Regions from separate parts of the Peribacillus sp. B65 genome, predicted to be linked through region 2. Evidence: riboswitches for the same ligand, from Rfam matches in the RefSeq annotation. Region 2 holds a riboswitch; the other holds the start of a gene.
What was found. A riboswitch is a leader RNA that binds a small molecule or an ion and turns the genes downstream of it on or off. The one in region 2 is predicted to bind FMN.

Region 1 (7,957 bases), 1.9 Mb from region 2:
GATGAAAGACGTATGGACAAACTTAGGACTGATTTCATAGCTAATGTCTCGCATGAGTTAAGAACGCCGATTTCAATGTTGCAGGGATATAGTGAAGCGATCGTAGATGACATTGCGAGCAGTGAAGAGGAAAAGGTGGAAATGGCCCGCATCATCTATGATGAGTCTTTGAGAATGGGACGGTTGGTCAATGATCTGCTCGATCTTGCTAAATTGGAATCGGGTAAAATGAACCTTAGCTATGAATGCGTACCTATTTCTCCTTATTTAAAGAGGATTACAAGTAAGTTTTCCGGGCTAGCTAAAGAAAAAGGGATCACAATTTCAGCCAGTCTTGAAGATGATCAAATTCAATGGCATTTCGATCCGGACCGTATTGAACAGGTTTTGACCAATTTAATTGATAATGCGATTCGTCATACTCCTCCAGGAGGTAACATTGATGTCATTCAGAGGACAAGTGATCGAAGGGGTCTGATCATTGATGTGAAGGACTCTGGATCTGGAATTCCCGAAGAAGATTTACCTTTTGTATTCGAGAGGTTTTATAAAGCGGATAAAGCAAGGACCCGCGGGCGTTCGGGCACCGGATTGGGTTTGGCAATCGTAAAAAATATAATCAATGCCCATGATGGCTTCATATCGGTAAACAGTTTACCTGATAAAGGGACAACGTTCAGTTTTATCCTGCCTCGAATTTTGGAGAATGCTGAATGAATGACGGGTGGCTTGCCAAAAAATCTTGTTTCATAAGGAACTGAGAAGACAAAGGCAATTGGATTTCTTTCCAACTTGCCTTTGTTTTTTTTTAGGAAAGTCCCGAATATGTGGAAATTAACGGAATTTTATAATAATATAAAAGCCGAAGTATGTAACTTTTATTTAGGATTGACGACTATATTTATGAACGGATGTGGGGAAATGATGGATTCCGTTTTCCACGATCTTTATGAGAAATATCATCAGGAAATTTATCAATTCATTTTTTATATGACCAAGAATCGAGAAACGGCTGAGGACCTTGTTCAGGAGGTCTATATCCGGGTGATGAAGGCCTATGAACGCTTCGAAGGTAAGAGCAGTGAAAAAACGTGGATGTATTCGATTGCTAGAAATGTGACGATTGATTACTTTCGGAAACAAAAAGGGTGGAAAGACAAAATCTTTCCCAACTTTGAATGGGATAGGCAATTGATAAAAGATAAAGAACCCATTCCCGAAGAAGTGGCTATCATGAACGATGAAATCCAAGATATTTATCAATGCCTAAACCGGTGTACCACGAATCAAAGATCCGTCATCATTTTACGATATATTCAGGGATTGTCCATTACGGAAACTGCTGAAGTATTGAATTGGAGTGAAAGTAAGGTAAAAACAACCCAGCACCGTGCTTTGAAGGCTATTAAAAAGTTGATGGAGGATTTATCAGGAAAGGAGGGCCACCGCATTGAGAAGGTCCCGTTGGAAAGAAAGCGAAATTGAAGACTTGCTCCGAGAGCTTCCGAAATTTAAAGATGACCGAGCCAAGGCAGAGGTGTTTGCGAGAATACATGATAAAAAGAGAAAGAAACACTGGATACCTCTAATTGCGGGTTTTGCCTCCTTATTCTTAATGGTTGTTTTGGCATCATCGTTAATTATCGAAAAAAAAGGAACGACAAGTCAAGAGGACAGCGGAAGTAGTGGGAAATTATCTCTATCTGAAAATAAGGAAACGGCAGATCATGAACGGCAGGATGCAAGCAACAAAGAAATTCCTCCAGAAGATAAACAGGATTATCAAGAGTTTTCGAGTAAGCAAGCAAAAATTGAATCTAAAGACGAGGTTTCAGAAATGGAACCCGGAAAAGGGAAAAAGGAAAAAAACTTTGCACAAGCGATTTATCAAAATGACCTTAACGATGCATCGATCATTACGATGGGGATCCCAGATGATCAAATGAATTTCATCGTTCCCATTTCAATTAAACTCAAACATTACGATCAAAGTGATACATTGAAACAGTTAGTTAATCAAATGTCCGACATCAATGAAGAGCAATATGGGCTATCTGATTATTTTCCACTTGATATAAAGATTAGCCAAGGAAACGATACGGCCACTGCTCATATTGACTTTCAAGAAAAAAGCCAACTATTGGATGAAGATACACTTTTTCTCCATTCGTTGGAGGAAACTCTTTCCTATAATAATATAGAGAAAATGACATTTTCTACAGATGGTGAGCAAGGTGCCATGTTTGCGCATGCGGGATATTTAAAGGAGTTGGATATACCTCATCAAAAAAATCGCACATACCTGCTTTACCAGAAGGATGAGTCCTCCCCAAGGTTTCTTGTTCCAAGCAATATGGGATATCAGGACTTTGAGGAAGCGCTGCAGGCTGGAAAAGGGGAGGCAGACATCGAGGGAATTTCACCTGCAATCCCGCCTGACCTGAAATGGGAAAGGATAAGCTCGAATGGAGATCTTGTGATCATTCAATTATCAGATCAAGCTGCTATTGAAAATAGTGAGGAATCCCTTCAAGCTTTAGAAGCCATCCTCTTCATAGCTAAGGATTTTGGTTTTGAAAAAGTGAAGTTTGAAAATGCTCCAATTGAAGAGGTAGGCCAGCTGAATTTAACTGAAGACATATTGGTGCCCAAAGCTCCGAACCAAGTAAATTGATGCAGCGGGCTAAGATTTAATAAATATGAAGGTTTTTCATATGTTGGTGCGTTATAAACACACTGTCCATGGTAAGCAAAAGCCCCTTGCATTCACAGAAAAAGTGCCCGCGCTGACGGGCACTTTTTTGTCTTATAATGAAATACGGGCCATGAATGTAATTTCTTCTGTTTCCATTAAAAATTGTTTCATGTTATCTTCCAATGGTAAATCAAAGCTCAAAACCATGATGGCTTCCCCGCCAGCTTCTTTACGGCCAACCTGCATGGTGGCGATATTCACTCCGTGATCACCCAGGACCTTACCTACGTTACCGATTACACCAGGTTTATCGGTATGCTGGATATAAAGTAAATTCGGTTCTGGATGAAAGTCGATTTTGAAACCATTCAAACTTACAATTCGAGAACCGTAATTTTCGATATAGGTCCCACTGATTGTTAATTCACGGTGGTCACCTTTTACTTTAAGGCTGATCAAATTCGAGTAACCTAAAGAGTCCGTAGAGATTTTTTCACCAACGGTTATGCCACGCTCTTTTGCGATCAACAAGGCATTCACTTCATTTACAGATGCATCGACTCTTGATCTGAAAAAGCCGGAGATTAGACTTTTTGTAAGAATCGCTGTATCGAAATCCAATGATTCTCCGGCATACGTAACGGAGATTTCCTGAATTCCTTCATTCATGCACTGAGAAACAATGGATCCCATTTGCTGGACAAGTTGATAGAATGGCTGTACCTTTTCAAACACTTCTTTAGATATGGCTGGCAGGTTGATCGAACTTGAGACTGGATTTCCTTCGAAATAGGTCAATACCTCCTGGGCAACCTGTACGGCAACATTTAATTGGGCTTCTTTAGTTGAAGCACCCAGATGAGGTGTAGCAATGACGCTATCCAGTTCAAGCAGTTTATGGCCAATTGGAGGTTCTTCGACGAAAACGTCCAGTGCCGCCCCTGCGACATGTCCTTGAACTAACATTTCATATAAATCATCTTCGTCCAGAATACCGCCCCGGGCGCAGTTAAGTACATAAACCCCTTTTTTACAGGTAAGCAGTTTTTCTTTATTGATTAATCCTCTAGTTTCATTCGTAAGTGGTGTATGAACAGTAATGATGTCTGCTTTAGGAAGCAATTCATCTAACGGCAGGGCAGTTACGGACATTTTCTTTGCACGATCGACAGTAAGGAACGGATCATAGACAATGACATCCATGCCGAATACCTTAGCGCGTTTGGCAATTTCCCCTCCGATACGTCCAAAGCCAACTATTCCTAATGTTTTACCACGAAGTTCAGTACCCGTATATGAAGAACGTTTCCACTCCCCATTCTTCAGTGAAGCATAAGCTTGCGGAATGTGGCGCATTAATGAAGCCATCATGGCGAATGTATGTTCAGCTGTTGAAATGGTGTTGCCGTCAGGTGCATTAACCACGACAATCCCGCGTTTTGTCGCCGAGGGGATATCTATGTTATCTACACCGACACCAGCGCGTGCTATAATTTTTAGCTGCGGCATACGGTTCATTAAATCCTCTGAAACCTTCGTAGCACTTCTTACAAGAATTGCATCAATCTGATCAAGTTCGTTTGCAGCTTCCTCTACGGTCTTTTGAATGAGATGAATATTGGATGCCTCAGATAGCGGTCCGAGTCCTTCTGGTTTAATGGCGTCTGCTACTAAAATCCGATACACGACTTAACACCTTCCTAGGAAAAAATTATCTTAAATTTCAGTTAATTTTACAATTGAAATGCTGAATATGTCAATTTGGCTTAACCGGATGTAAGCGCTTAATAGAATGGTGATCTTCTGATCATCTGTTTAATGTCGCGATATAAATGGCTTCATCAAGGATTGAATAGTATAAAAAATAATTTTCATTATTTCGAATTTTCATTTTGTGTATCCACTATTTATTTTAAGCCATTCACTGTGATGATCGATATTCATCCTGAATGAATCAACTGAGAAAAAAAGTGCTATCAAAAAACAAGTAATTCAGATATAATGGGAAGTATAAAAAAATTTTATAGATCTATCTTCGGGGCGGGGCGCAATTCCCCACCGGCGGTGATGAAGAGTTTCTTCTTCTAAGCCCGCGAGCCTTACAAGGCAGGATTTGGTGCGATTCCAAAGCCGACAGTATAGTCTGGATGGGAGAAGATGGAGGTTCCTGAGTGCGTTTCAACAGTTATTTGCTGAACGTTTGTTTGATGTAACCTTTAATTTATCCCTTTAATTCTATTGGAATTAAAGGTTTTTTTATTGAACATCAACATATGGAACCCTAACCTCTTTTTCAGGTAGATCGGAAAAAGAAGGAGAGAGACCTATGAAAAAGAACAAAGTGAAAAAAACGGTCACACTTGCCATGATGGGAAGCATTTCTTATTTATTGATGCTTTTAAATTTCCCGTTTCCGGGATTCCCGCCTTTTCTCAATGTTGATTTTAGCGACATACCAGCACTGATGGCGGCATTAATTTTCGGACCGATGGCTGGAATTCTAGTCGAGTTCATTAAGAACCTATTGGATTTAGTCATGACAGGGACCTTGACTGCTGTACCTGTGGGGCATATCGCTAACTTCATAGCCGGAATACTGTTTGTCTTGCCGACTTATTATGTATTTCAGAAAATCAATTCAAAAAAAGGGATGACATTCGCTTTACTTGCGGGAACAGTTTCCATGGCAGTATTCATGAGTGTTTTAAACTATTATGTCTTCTTACCGGCTTATACCTTCTTTATGGGATGGGATGCAATGTCGGCACCCGAGTCAAGAAAGCTCGTTACGACGGCAATCTTGCCTTTCAATGTGATAAAAGGCGTACTCATCACATCCGTATTCATGTTGCTGTTCATTAAATTACAGACATGGATCAATAAACAAACATTATATAAAAATGCTTAATGGCATTAACGATAGAAATAAAAAACAACCGGATATTCGTATTCGGTTGTTTTTTTATGCCTGTTTCATTTTGGGATGGGGAGATGGCAAAAAAAAGCCATTTTCGATTGAAAATGGCTTGTACGTTATTCGAATTTAAGTGCATCTCCGTCAAATGCCTCGTCAGCAACTTTAATAGAATCCGTTGGGCATCCTTCAAATGCATCCATCATGTCATCTATAAGTACATCAGGAATTTCAACGATTCCCTCGTTATCGTCAAGGGTAACAAATGCAATCCCTTCGTCATCGTAATCATATATATCTGGTGCCGCTGCTCCGCAAGCTCCACAAGCTATGCATGTTTCTTTATCCACAATAGTAAATTTAGCCATGAATATAACCCCTCCTAAGTTGATTGACAACTGATAATCTTTTTATTTCAGATTATTATCTCTTTCTTATTGTAAGACCGAATGCCAAACTTTTCAATAGAAATTGTATTGATAATAACTATCATGTAGCACAATGTCAACGGAAAACATCGAAATACTTAACTTGGTTCTTTCCATGATTCGTCATTTAGTCACATAATTTTCCTTGTATTCATCAATAATAACGGCGATTTTTGCAGTTATTTGTTACAATGGGTTTATTGGTTAAATGAAACAAGGATGTGAGTCCCATGAATAATTATCTACAGGCCATCATTCTATATGCGATAAAAAAATTTCAAGGCGAACGCTCCATTTATGCTATATACCATATGCTGCAGGGGAAGAAATCGTCACAAACAATCCAGGATGCCCATTTATTCGGGCTAACGGATATTTTTGGGACAATACCTCGATTTACCCGTCAGCAATTAAATCAAAACATTGAACATTTACTTAAGCATGACTTGATTAAATTAACGGATAAACCAGATGCATATGAAATTAGTATGCAAGGTGAAGGAATGTTAGTCGATTACTTTAAAAATAATCCTTTTCCGGCGTATATTAATGGTTGGAAATATCACAATATCACCCCGGTTTTCTGGGGAAGGTTAAACTTACTCATTCAAACCATATCCCATATTGTCCACAATGAAAGACGTTTTTATCCGATACAAAGAAATCCCAAAATCCAATTCTTCGTAAAGGAATTTTTACATGCCAATCGTCAGGATCGAGCATTGATTGCCCAACATCTATATGATGAACTGATATCCCTTTTAGAAAGTCAAAGTGATATGAAACGAGACATATTCATTTTGAAAATAACCGGGATAAACAGGATTGGACTTACGTTTGAACAGATTGCAAAAAGGAAGGATGTAGAAGAAGAGTATGTCCGCTTTACATTCCTTGATTCATTGCATCAAATGCTTGCTGAAATGGAAACGGGAAAGGATTACCCTCTCTTGTCCACATTAACAAATGATTGGAAAAGTAGTGGGAATCCTCATTTGACACAATCTACACAGGCTACTTTACGATACATCCATGAAGGGAAAAGTCTGGGTGAAATTGCTGAAATCCGCAGATTGAAAGTCAACACCATCGAAGATCACCTCGTAGAAATTGTCTTATCGGACAAGAGTTTTCCGATTTCAGATTATGTGAATATCGAGGATGAGAGGAAAATTGCTGAAGCTATTAAGGAACTTGGAACAAAAAAGCTTAAAGCAATCAAGCAGATGGTCGATAATAAAGAGATAAGCTTTTTCCAAATAAGACTTGTACTTGCGAAAATAGGTGAGTGATGATGAATATAGAACGAGTCCTCAAAGAAAAATTCGGTTTTGATGAATTCCGTCCTGGACAAAAGGAAGTGGTTGAATCATTGATGTCCGGCAATCATACCTTAGCGATGCTACCGACCGGATCAGGTAAATCATTATGCTACCAGCTGCCGGCTTATCTTTTAAATAAGACTGTCCTAATTGTCTCCCCATTATTATCATTAATGCAGGATCAGGCAGATCAGCTGAAGATGAGTGGCGAAAAAAGTGTATTGACCCTCAACTCTTTTTTGACATTAAATCAAAAAAGGAAAGCTTTCGACCGGTTGCATAGTTATCGTTTTATCTTTTTATCTCCTGAAATGTTAAGCCTGGATGGTGTAATAAAATCCTTGAAATCCATAGATATAGGTTTGTTCGTCATAGATGAAGCTCACTGCATCTCACAATGGGGGTATGATTTCCGTCCGGATTATTTGAATTTAGGAGAAGTGAGGAGTGAATTGAACAATCCGTTGACTCTTGCCCTGACTGCAACTGCAACCGCTGAGGTCCGGAGGGACATCGTTGGTAAACTCAATATTGAGCCGGTCAATGAAACAGTCTCATCTGTTGATCGGGAAAATATCGCAATTATTGTCGAGCGAAT
Region 2 (7,957 bases):
GAGGGCTTTTTTTGAGTGATTTGGGAATAATAAACCAAAAACAATACAAAGGAAAAAATATGAACCAATCTCATAAAATTGCATGTAAAGTGGCTTTTATATATATAACCATTGGGGTCTTATGGATTGTCGTTACGGATTACATCTCTATGACACAGGCAAGGGCAGATGTTCAGATATATGCAATGTTTCAACATTCCAAAGGCTGGATGTTCATTTTCATAACCGGGCTTTTCCTATACTTCATAATCAGGTATTGGACGGGGAAAATGTTGAGGTCCCAACAGGAATTCATTCTGAAGGATGAACAGTATCGGTCGCTGTTCAAGCATAACCCGGATTGTGTCCTTGAGCTGAATCTCGAAGGAAATGTAGTTTCGCTAAACCCGGAAGCTGAGAAACTGTTGGGGCATAATAGTGACAATTTGAAAGGCAGGAATGCGAATCATCTCCTCAACTGGAATGAAAGTGAAAAAGTATCTGAATTCTTTTTACAGTCCCTTCAAGGGGAGGCTGTTAAATTCGAAACGACCATCCAGAATAGCAGTGATGAAAAACGGATAATCCGTGTGACCTTTTTACCGATCATCGTTCACGCGGAAATGCTAGGGGTATATGCAATCGTTAGGGATATTACTGAATTGCGGCGCGAAGAGGAATTGATGATCATGTCTGAAAAGCTATCTGTTATCGGACATCTGGCTGCCGCCGTCGCACATGAGATAAGGAACCCACTTACATCGTTAAAAGGATTCGTACAGTTAATGGATATGACCCAGGAAGTAAACCCGCAGCATTCCGATATCATGTTGAAGGAAATTGACCGAATCAATATTATCTCAAGCGAACTTTTGGTTCTCGGGAAGAAACAGGATGTCGCATTTCGCAGGATCGATCTTGCCGACTGTTTACAGCAGGTTTTCACGTTGATGAAGGCAGAAACGAATTTGAATAATATCGAAATGGGATTCAGGGTTAAAACTGCCGAACCGATTTATATTATGGCTGATTCAATTGAACTTAAACAGTTGGTAATCAATATCATAAAGAACAGCATTGAAGCGATAAAGGATAATGGCGAAATTGAAATTTCACTGCAAATCATCGATGGACAAGCTGTAGTCAGCGTGAGTGATAATGGCATGGGAATGGGGCCCGAGCGTCTTGAACGGATTGGTGAGCCTTTTTACTCAACGAAGGAAAAGGGCACAGGGATCGGGCTTGCAATTTGCCGGAAGATCGTTCATCGCCTTCAGGGGGAAATGGATTTTGAAAGTGAGATAAACAAAGGGACGACGGTTACAATTCGCATTCCGTTGGCTACTGGACAAGAATAAATGGTACTATGAAAGATAGGAAAAGTTTTATATTAAAGGAGAACGATATGAGCGAATTACCCGCATTAATAAACGATAGAAAACCATATATACAAGAGGTCTGGAAAAAGTCCGGATTCGGACAACTTACCCCGATTCAAACGAAAGCAATTCCCGTGATTGTCGAGGGAAAAGATATCATGGCCGAATCACCGACAGGTACAGGGAAAACATTGGCATATTTACTGCCATTGCTGGAAAAGATAGATCCTGAAAAAAAATCGCCCCAAGCTTTGATTTTGGCATCATCACGAGAACTGGTCATGCAAATCAATGAAGAAATTCGCATTTGGTCAGAGGGAAGCGGCATTACGGGCGCAGCATTCATCGGCGGTGCAAATGTGAAAAGGCAATTGGACAAACTGAAGAAGCGTCCACAGGTGATTGCTGGAACACCGGGACGGATTTACGAATTGATTGCCCAAAAGAAATTGAAAATGCACGAAGTTAAGACGATAGTACTTGATGAAGGTGACCAATTGATCACTCCGGAGCATATGGGAACGATCAATAATATTATCAAAACAACGCTAAAAGACCGGCAAATCATGGTGTTTTCAGCGACCCTGCCGGAGGAAACGGAAAAAGCGGCCAGGGGATTCATGAATGAACCCGAAATGATCAAGGTTGATAAGCATGAAAAAATGGAATCAAAGGTGGACCATCTTTACTTTGTTGTTGAGAGACGGGAAAAGTCCAAGATTCTAGAGAAAATCACAAGACTTAAAGATGTGAAGGCCCTTGCCTTCCTGAATGATATAGCAGAGCTGAGCGTCTTACATGAAAAGCTGAGCTATAAAGGTATTGAAATGGGCGTGCTTCACGGCGAATCCAATAAAGTCGACAGGGAGAAAGCGCTGCGCAAGCTTCGTTCCGGAAAATCCCCGATGCTGATAGCAACGGATGTAGCGGCAAGGGGGCTAGATATAAAAGGCCTTACTGCGGTCGTTCATATTGATATGGCTGACAACATCGAACAATATATCCATAGATCGGGTAGAACTGGGCGTGCAGGTGCAGATGGCACTGTCATTTCAATCGTAACGGAAAGAGAAGAGCGAGAGTTGAAAAAAATGGCTCGTGAACTAGAACTGCCATTAACGAGAGTAACCTTCTATGGTGGAAACATCGTAGTCGATGAATGATTCGGAAAAAGGGACGGCCATGGCGGCTGTCCCTTTTTTACGAATGCCCGGGTAAATCCACCTGAACTTGTTCATCTATTGCCCTACGGAAATCATATCATCTTTACTAAATTCAGGGGTTCATTTATAGGTGATGACCATGAATGAAAACGCTTCCTTTATATAGGTTTTTGACATATGATAGCAATAGACATAGGTTAGGAGGAGACGGTATGACAGGAAAGTATAAAAAGTTTGAAACGGCAGTCATCCATGAAGGATATGACTCGAAGAAGCATTTAGGAAGCTTGGCAACACCCTTATTTCAAACCTCAACATTCACTTTCGAAAATGCCGAGCAAGGGGAGAGGCGTTTCGCCGGTATGGAAGATGGATATATATATTCACGACTTGGAAATCCAACGGTACATGTGCTTGAAGAAAAGATTGCCGCTTTGGAAGGCGGGGAAGCTGGCCTTGCTTTCGGTTCAGGCATGGCCGCCGTTTCAGCTGTGCTTTTTGCGTTAACGAAAACAGATGACCACATCCTATGCTCACAGGGGTTATATGGTTGTACATTTGGCCTTCTGCAGCTTATGAAAAATAAATACCGCATCACTCATGATTTTTGTGAGATGGATACAGAAGAACAGGTAAGGAAAATGATTCGGCCGGAAACGAACTGCATCTATGTAGAAACCCCGATCAATCCGACGATGAAAATGATTGATTTACAGATGGTGGTGAAAGTTGCGAAGGAACATAATGTGACTGTCGTAGTGGATAATACGTTTTCGACGCCATATCTACAGAGACCGCTTGAGTATGGCTGTGATATCGTCCTTCATAGCGCTACTAAATATCTTTGCGGGCATGGGGATGTCGTTGCAGGACTTGTCGTAGGTAAGAAGGAATTCATGAATCAGGTAGCAGGGACTACACAGAAGGATATCGGTGGAATCATTTCACCTTTCGATGCCTGGTTACTATTGCGGGGGTTAAAGACCTTGCCTGTCAGGATGGACCGTCATTCGGCCAATGCAATGGAAATCTTTCATGAACTTAAGAAACATCCAAAAGTGAAAAAGGTATATTATCCAGGTGATGAAGCTTCACCGGATCATTATATAATGCAAAAACAGATGAAACATGGCGGCGGCCTTATCTCTTTCGAATTGCATGGCACAAAACAGGATGCACAGGAATTCCTAAATAAATTGAAACTAATCAAAATTGCCGTAAGTCTTGGGGATGCCGAAACATTGATCCAGCATCCCGCTACCATGACGCACTCTGCCGTTCCTGAAGATTCACGGAAACAAATGGGCATCAGTGACCAGTTGGTCCGTATCTCAGTTGGCCTAGAAGCTTGGCAGGATGTCTGGCAAGATCTTCAGCAAGCATTTTAGGCTACCATATTCCTTCTGCTTTTAATGAAGATGGTGATGGATACGATAAAAGTGATGACAGCCAGGATATAAGAAATGTCCGTAATTACCGGATAGGCGGAGCTATTTCGTATCCCGATGCCTATGAACGCCCAAACGAATACGAGAGGATAGCACCAATCCCGGTTTTTACCTGCAAAGACAAAAGCCAGGATTGTTGCTGCAATCAGCAGGACGATCGTCCATGTTGAACTGGAAACCCCAAAACCGTCCCATTTGATATACGTGAGGTAATAAGAAATGTCAGCGATCGTTGCAACACTTACCCAGCCTGTATAAACGGAAAACGGAAATAGGTCGAAAGGCTCATGCTTCACTTTTTTTACGTTAGTATAAATGACCATTAAAGTAGCCAAAAGAGCAATGATAATGAATACGGATAACAAAAAGTGCTCATAGTGCCAAGCCAAAAGCCAAGCGCCATTCAAGACACAGCTTAAAGCGAACCAAGGGAAGGATGCCTTATAAGCAGGGCTGTTTTGGTGTTTGCTTAAAAACTGCCTGAATACCCAGATGGCGAGCAGGAAATAGATCAAGCCCCATATGGAAAATACATATCCTGCAGGAGTGAAAAGGACATCAAGTTTATCGGAAATCTCTCCTGATGTCTGGCCGTTCAATGGCAGGTAATTAGCTAAAAAATTCATCGTGACGACGAACAGATAGAAGATCAAGTTGATGATGGAAATAAGCATAGGCTTCCTCCTTATATGAATAGTGATCCTCTAACCCTATTCCACATATTTAGCCTGATTAACCTCTTTGGAGCACATCGGGGACTTTGGAGGTCGTTTTTCCATAAAGAGAGGAAGTTTCTGTAACAATTGAACCATTTAAGGTTAGAAATTTTACATCTTCACTTTATGGTGATAAAATATTCAAAGATTCATATTATTTTAGTCCTTCGGGGTCGGGTGAAAATCCCAACCGGCGGTGATGAAGAAATTCTAAGCCCGCGAGCCTGTTAAAGGCAGGATTTGGTGAGATTCCAAAGCCGACAGTAAAGTCTGGATGGGAGAAGGACGTGTGGAACCCAAGTGTATACGTACGCCTAATTTTTCAAAAATGAAAATGTTAGGCTTTTTAGGTATACAATTTTTTCACTCATTTCTCCTGCTAACTCCTTAGGTCATCCTAAGGGGTTTTTTATATTTTATAAAAGGGGGAAAAACATGTTTACGGGAATCATTGAGGATATCGGTACCGTTCATTCCATGAACAAAGGAAAAAGCAGTATGGAGTTATCGATTCGTTCTGAAAAAATCCTTGAAGATGTTCATCTGGGGGATAGTATTTCAGTAAACGGGGTCTGCTTAACGGTAACGTCCTTCACTAAAAGTTTGTTTACGGTCGACGTGATGCCGGAAACGGTCAAAGCTTCCTCGATACGGACATTGAAATTGGGATCACCTGTGAATCTTGAACGAGCCATGAGTGCACAGGGAAGGTTTGGCGGTCATTTTGTTTCAGGTCATATCGACGGAACCGGAACGATCATCAAAAAAGAACGGAAAGAAAATGCCGTTTATTATGTAATCCAATTGGAAGAGGGGCTCAGTGCCTTTTGCATTCCAAAAGGATCCGTGGCCATTGATGGAACGAGCTTGACGATATTTGGGATCGAAAGGAACCTATTGACTGTATCACTGATTCCATTGACTCATCAGGACACCATATTGGGACAAAAAGCGGCTGGCGATATCGTTAACATCGAAAACGACATGATAGGGAAATATATAATACATCAAATGAAAAATGGCAATCCAAAACCAGGACTTAATTTAGAGTTTTTGGCAGAGCATGGATTCTAATAAAAGGGCGGTGTAATGATGTTCCATACAATAGAAGAAGCGATAGAAGATTTGAAGGCAGGCAAGGTAGTAATCGTATCCGATGATGAAGACCGTGAAAATGAAGGGGATTTTGTAGTGCTGGCCGAAAAGGCGACACCGGAAGCGATCAATTTCATGGCGACTCATGGACGTGGTTTGATATGTACAACCATCACTGAAGAACTGGCAGCGAAATTGAAACTGCATCCTATGGTTGGAGAAAATACCGATCATCATGGCACTGCTTTTACGGTAAGTGTCGATCATAAAAGCACCTCTACAGGAATCAGTGCTTTTGAAAGGTCCTTGACCATCCTTGAGCTTCTTAATGAAGATTCGGTCGCTGAAGATTTCCAAAGGCCTGGTCACACTTTTCCGATAGTCGCAAAAGAAGGCGGCGTATTAAGGAGGGCGGGACATACAGAGGCATCGGTGGACTTGGCGAAGTTATGCGGTGCCGCTCCAGCTGGTGTCATTTGTGAAATCATGAATGAAGATGGATCGATGGCCCGGGTATCCGATTTAGAAGTCATCGCTGATAAATTCAACCTGAAGTTCATTACGATAGCCGATTTGATTCGGTATCTTCAACAAAATGATACTATCGGGAACCAGGAGCTTGAACTGAACATCCCGAAAGCTTGAGGATTTAAGTAATTACATCTTACAGAACAAAAAATTATATTGTTTTTTAAAATTAGGAGGAATTGGACATGGGGAAAACTATTGAAGCACAATTAATCGGATCAGGATTGAAAGTCGGTATCGTGGTAGGAAGATTTAATGAGTTTATCACAAGCAAGCTTTTAGGAGGGGCATTGGATGGCCTTAAGCGTCATGGCGTTGATGAGAATGATGTTGACATCGCTTGGGTCCCGGGTGCTTTTGAACTACCGTTAATTGCAAAAAAACTTGTGAATACAGGTAAATATGATGCGGTAATCGGTCTTGGAACGGTAATCAGGGGTGCCACTTCACATTATGATTATGTCTGTAATGAAGCGGCTAAAGGCATGGCTTCCGTTTCCTTGGAAACGGGTGTACCGGTTATCTTCGGTTTGCTGACAACTGAAAATATTGAACAAGCGATTGAACGTGCAGGAACAAAATCAGGTAACAAAGGTTATGAAGCGGCCGTTAGTGCAATTGAAATGGCCAACCTTGGAAAATTGATTGAACAGTGATTTGGTATAAGGAAGCCGCAGGGAATAACGTCCCTGCGGCTTTTTTTGATGTACCGGATCATTTGTCGGATTGGGTCTGGCTTTTTAAACCATTAAGCAATTCTTCAAAGTTCGTAAAATTCCTAGCCATTTGATCGATTAGTGAATGCTGATCTTCACCACTCACAGCAACCTCTTCAATGGAAAAACCTCGATTTCAAAGTAATGGACGTTATAAATTATGGAAAATAAAGAATCATCAGGGGATTTTTCGAAAAAAAAACGAACAAAAGCATCACGTAATGGAAGCATGATAAAATATGCGGATATGATTATGCTACAATTGTAAAGATTGCAATTGAAATTCATGTCTTTAGGGAAAAGTAAATTTATTAGTTACTAGGAGGGGTTTGTGTGTACCATCTCTTTACACATAATGATTTAGATGGAGTCGGCTGCGGCATTATAGCTAAGCTGGCCTTCGGAGAAGAAGTAGTGGTAAGTTATAATTCAATTGGTCGCCTTAATCAGAACGTAGGAGCATTTCTTGAGCAGGCCAAGCTTGAAGATACATTGATCGTTACTGATCTATCGGTTGATGAAGATAACGAAAAAATGATTACTCAGTTTGTGGAAGATGGAGGCAAAGCGCTGCTGATCGATCATCATAAGTCAGCATTGCATTTGAACGAACATGATTGGGCATCTGTAACTGTCGAACAGGAAGATGGTAAACAGACGGCAGCGACATCATTATTCTATCAGTATGCAGTTGAAAATAAATACCTGGAACCTTCAAGCATTGTCGCTGAATTCGTTGAATTGGTCCGACAATACGATACTTGGGAATGGGAAGTCAATAAAAATACAACGGCAAAACGATTGAATGACCTGTTTTTCATGATTCCGATAGAGGAATTCGAAATGAAAATTGCAAATAAGCTGTCTACGGCTGAAAGTTTTACTTTTGACGAAGTGGAGCAAACCCTTCTGAATGTTGAAGAGAGTCGGGTA

Region 1: linked by a shared signal. The riboswitch ahead of ACSR9O_RS09470 (ECF transporter S component) and the one ahead of ribE (riboflavin synthase) in region 2 are both predicted to bind FMN.

The regions. Positions count from the first base shown of each region.
Region 1 covers NZ_CP195840.1:1,913,920-1,921,876, forward strand. The annotation lists gene ACSR9O_RS09450 (ATP-binding protein) at 1-717, shown strand, start outside; gene sigX (RNA polymerase sigma factor SigX) at 925-1,485, shown strand; gene ACSR9O_RS09460 (RsiX family anti-sigma factor) at 1,451-2,674, shown strand; gene serA (phosphoglycerate dehydrogenase) at 2,807-4,381, opposite strand; FMN riboswitch at 4,723-4,858, shown strand; gene ACSR9O_RS09470 (ECF transporter S component) at 5,022-5,603, shown strand; gene ACSR9O_RS09475 (ferredoxin) at 5,729-5,977, opposite strand; gene ACSR9O_RS09480 (YpbB family protein) at 6,268-7,329, shown strand; gene ACSR9O_RS09485 (RecQ family ATP-dependent DNA helicase) at 7,332-7,957, shown strand, end outside.
Region 2 covers NZ_CP195840.1:3,764,972-3,772,928, reverse strand. The annotation lists gene ACSR9O_RS18415 (ATP-binding protein) at 12-1,337, shown strand; gene ACSR9O_RS18410 (DEAD/DEAH box helicase) at 1,385-2,521, shown strand; gene megL (methionine gamma-lyase) at 2,734-3,909, shown strand; gene ACSR9O_RS18400 (TspO/MBR family protein) at 3,906-4,643, opposite strand; FMN riboswitch at 4,845-4,975, shown strand; gene ribE (riboflavin synthase) at 5,121-5,759, shown strand; partial or broken gene ribB (3,4-dihydroxy-2-butanone-4-phosphate synthase) at 5,778-6,416, shown strand; gene ribH (6,7-dimethyl-8-ribityllumazine synthase) at 6,494-6,964, shown strand; gene ACSR9O_RS18380 (DHH family phosphoesterase) at 7,358-7,957, shown strand, end outside.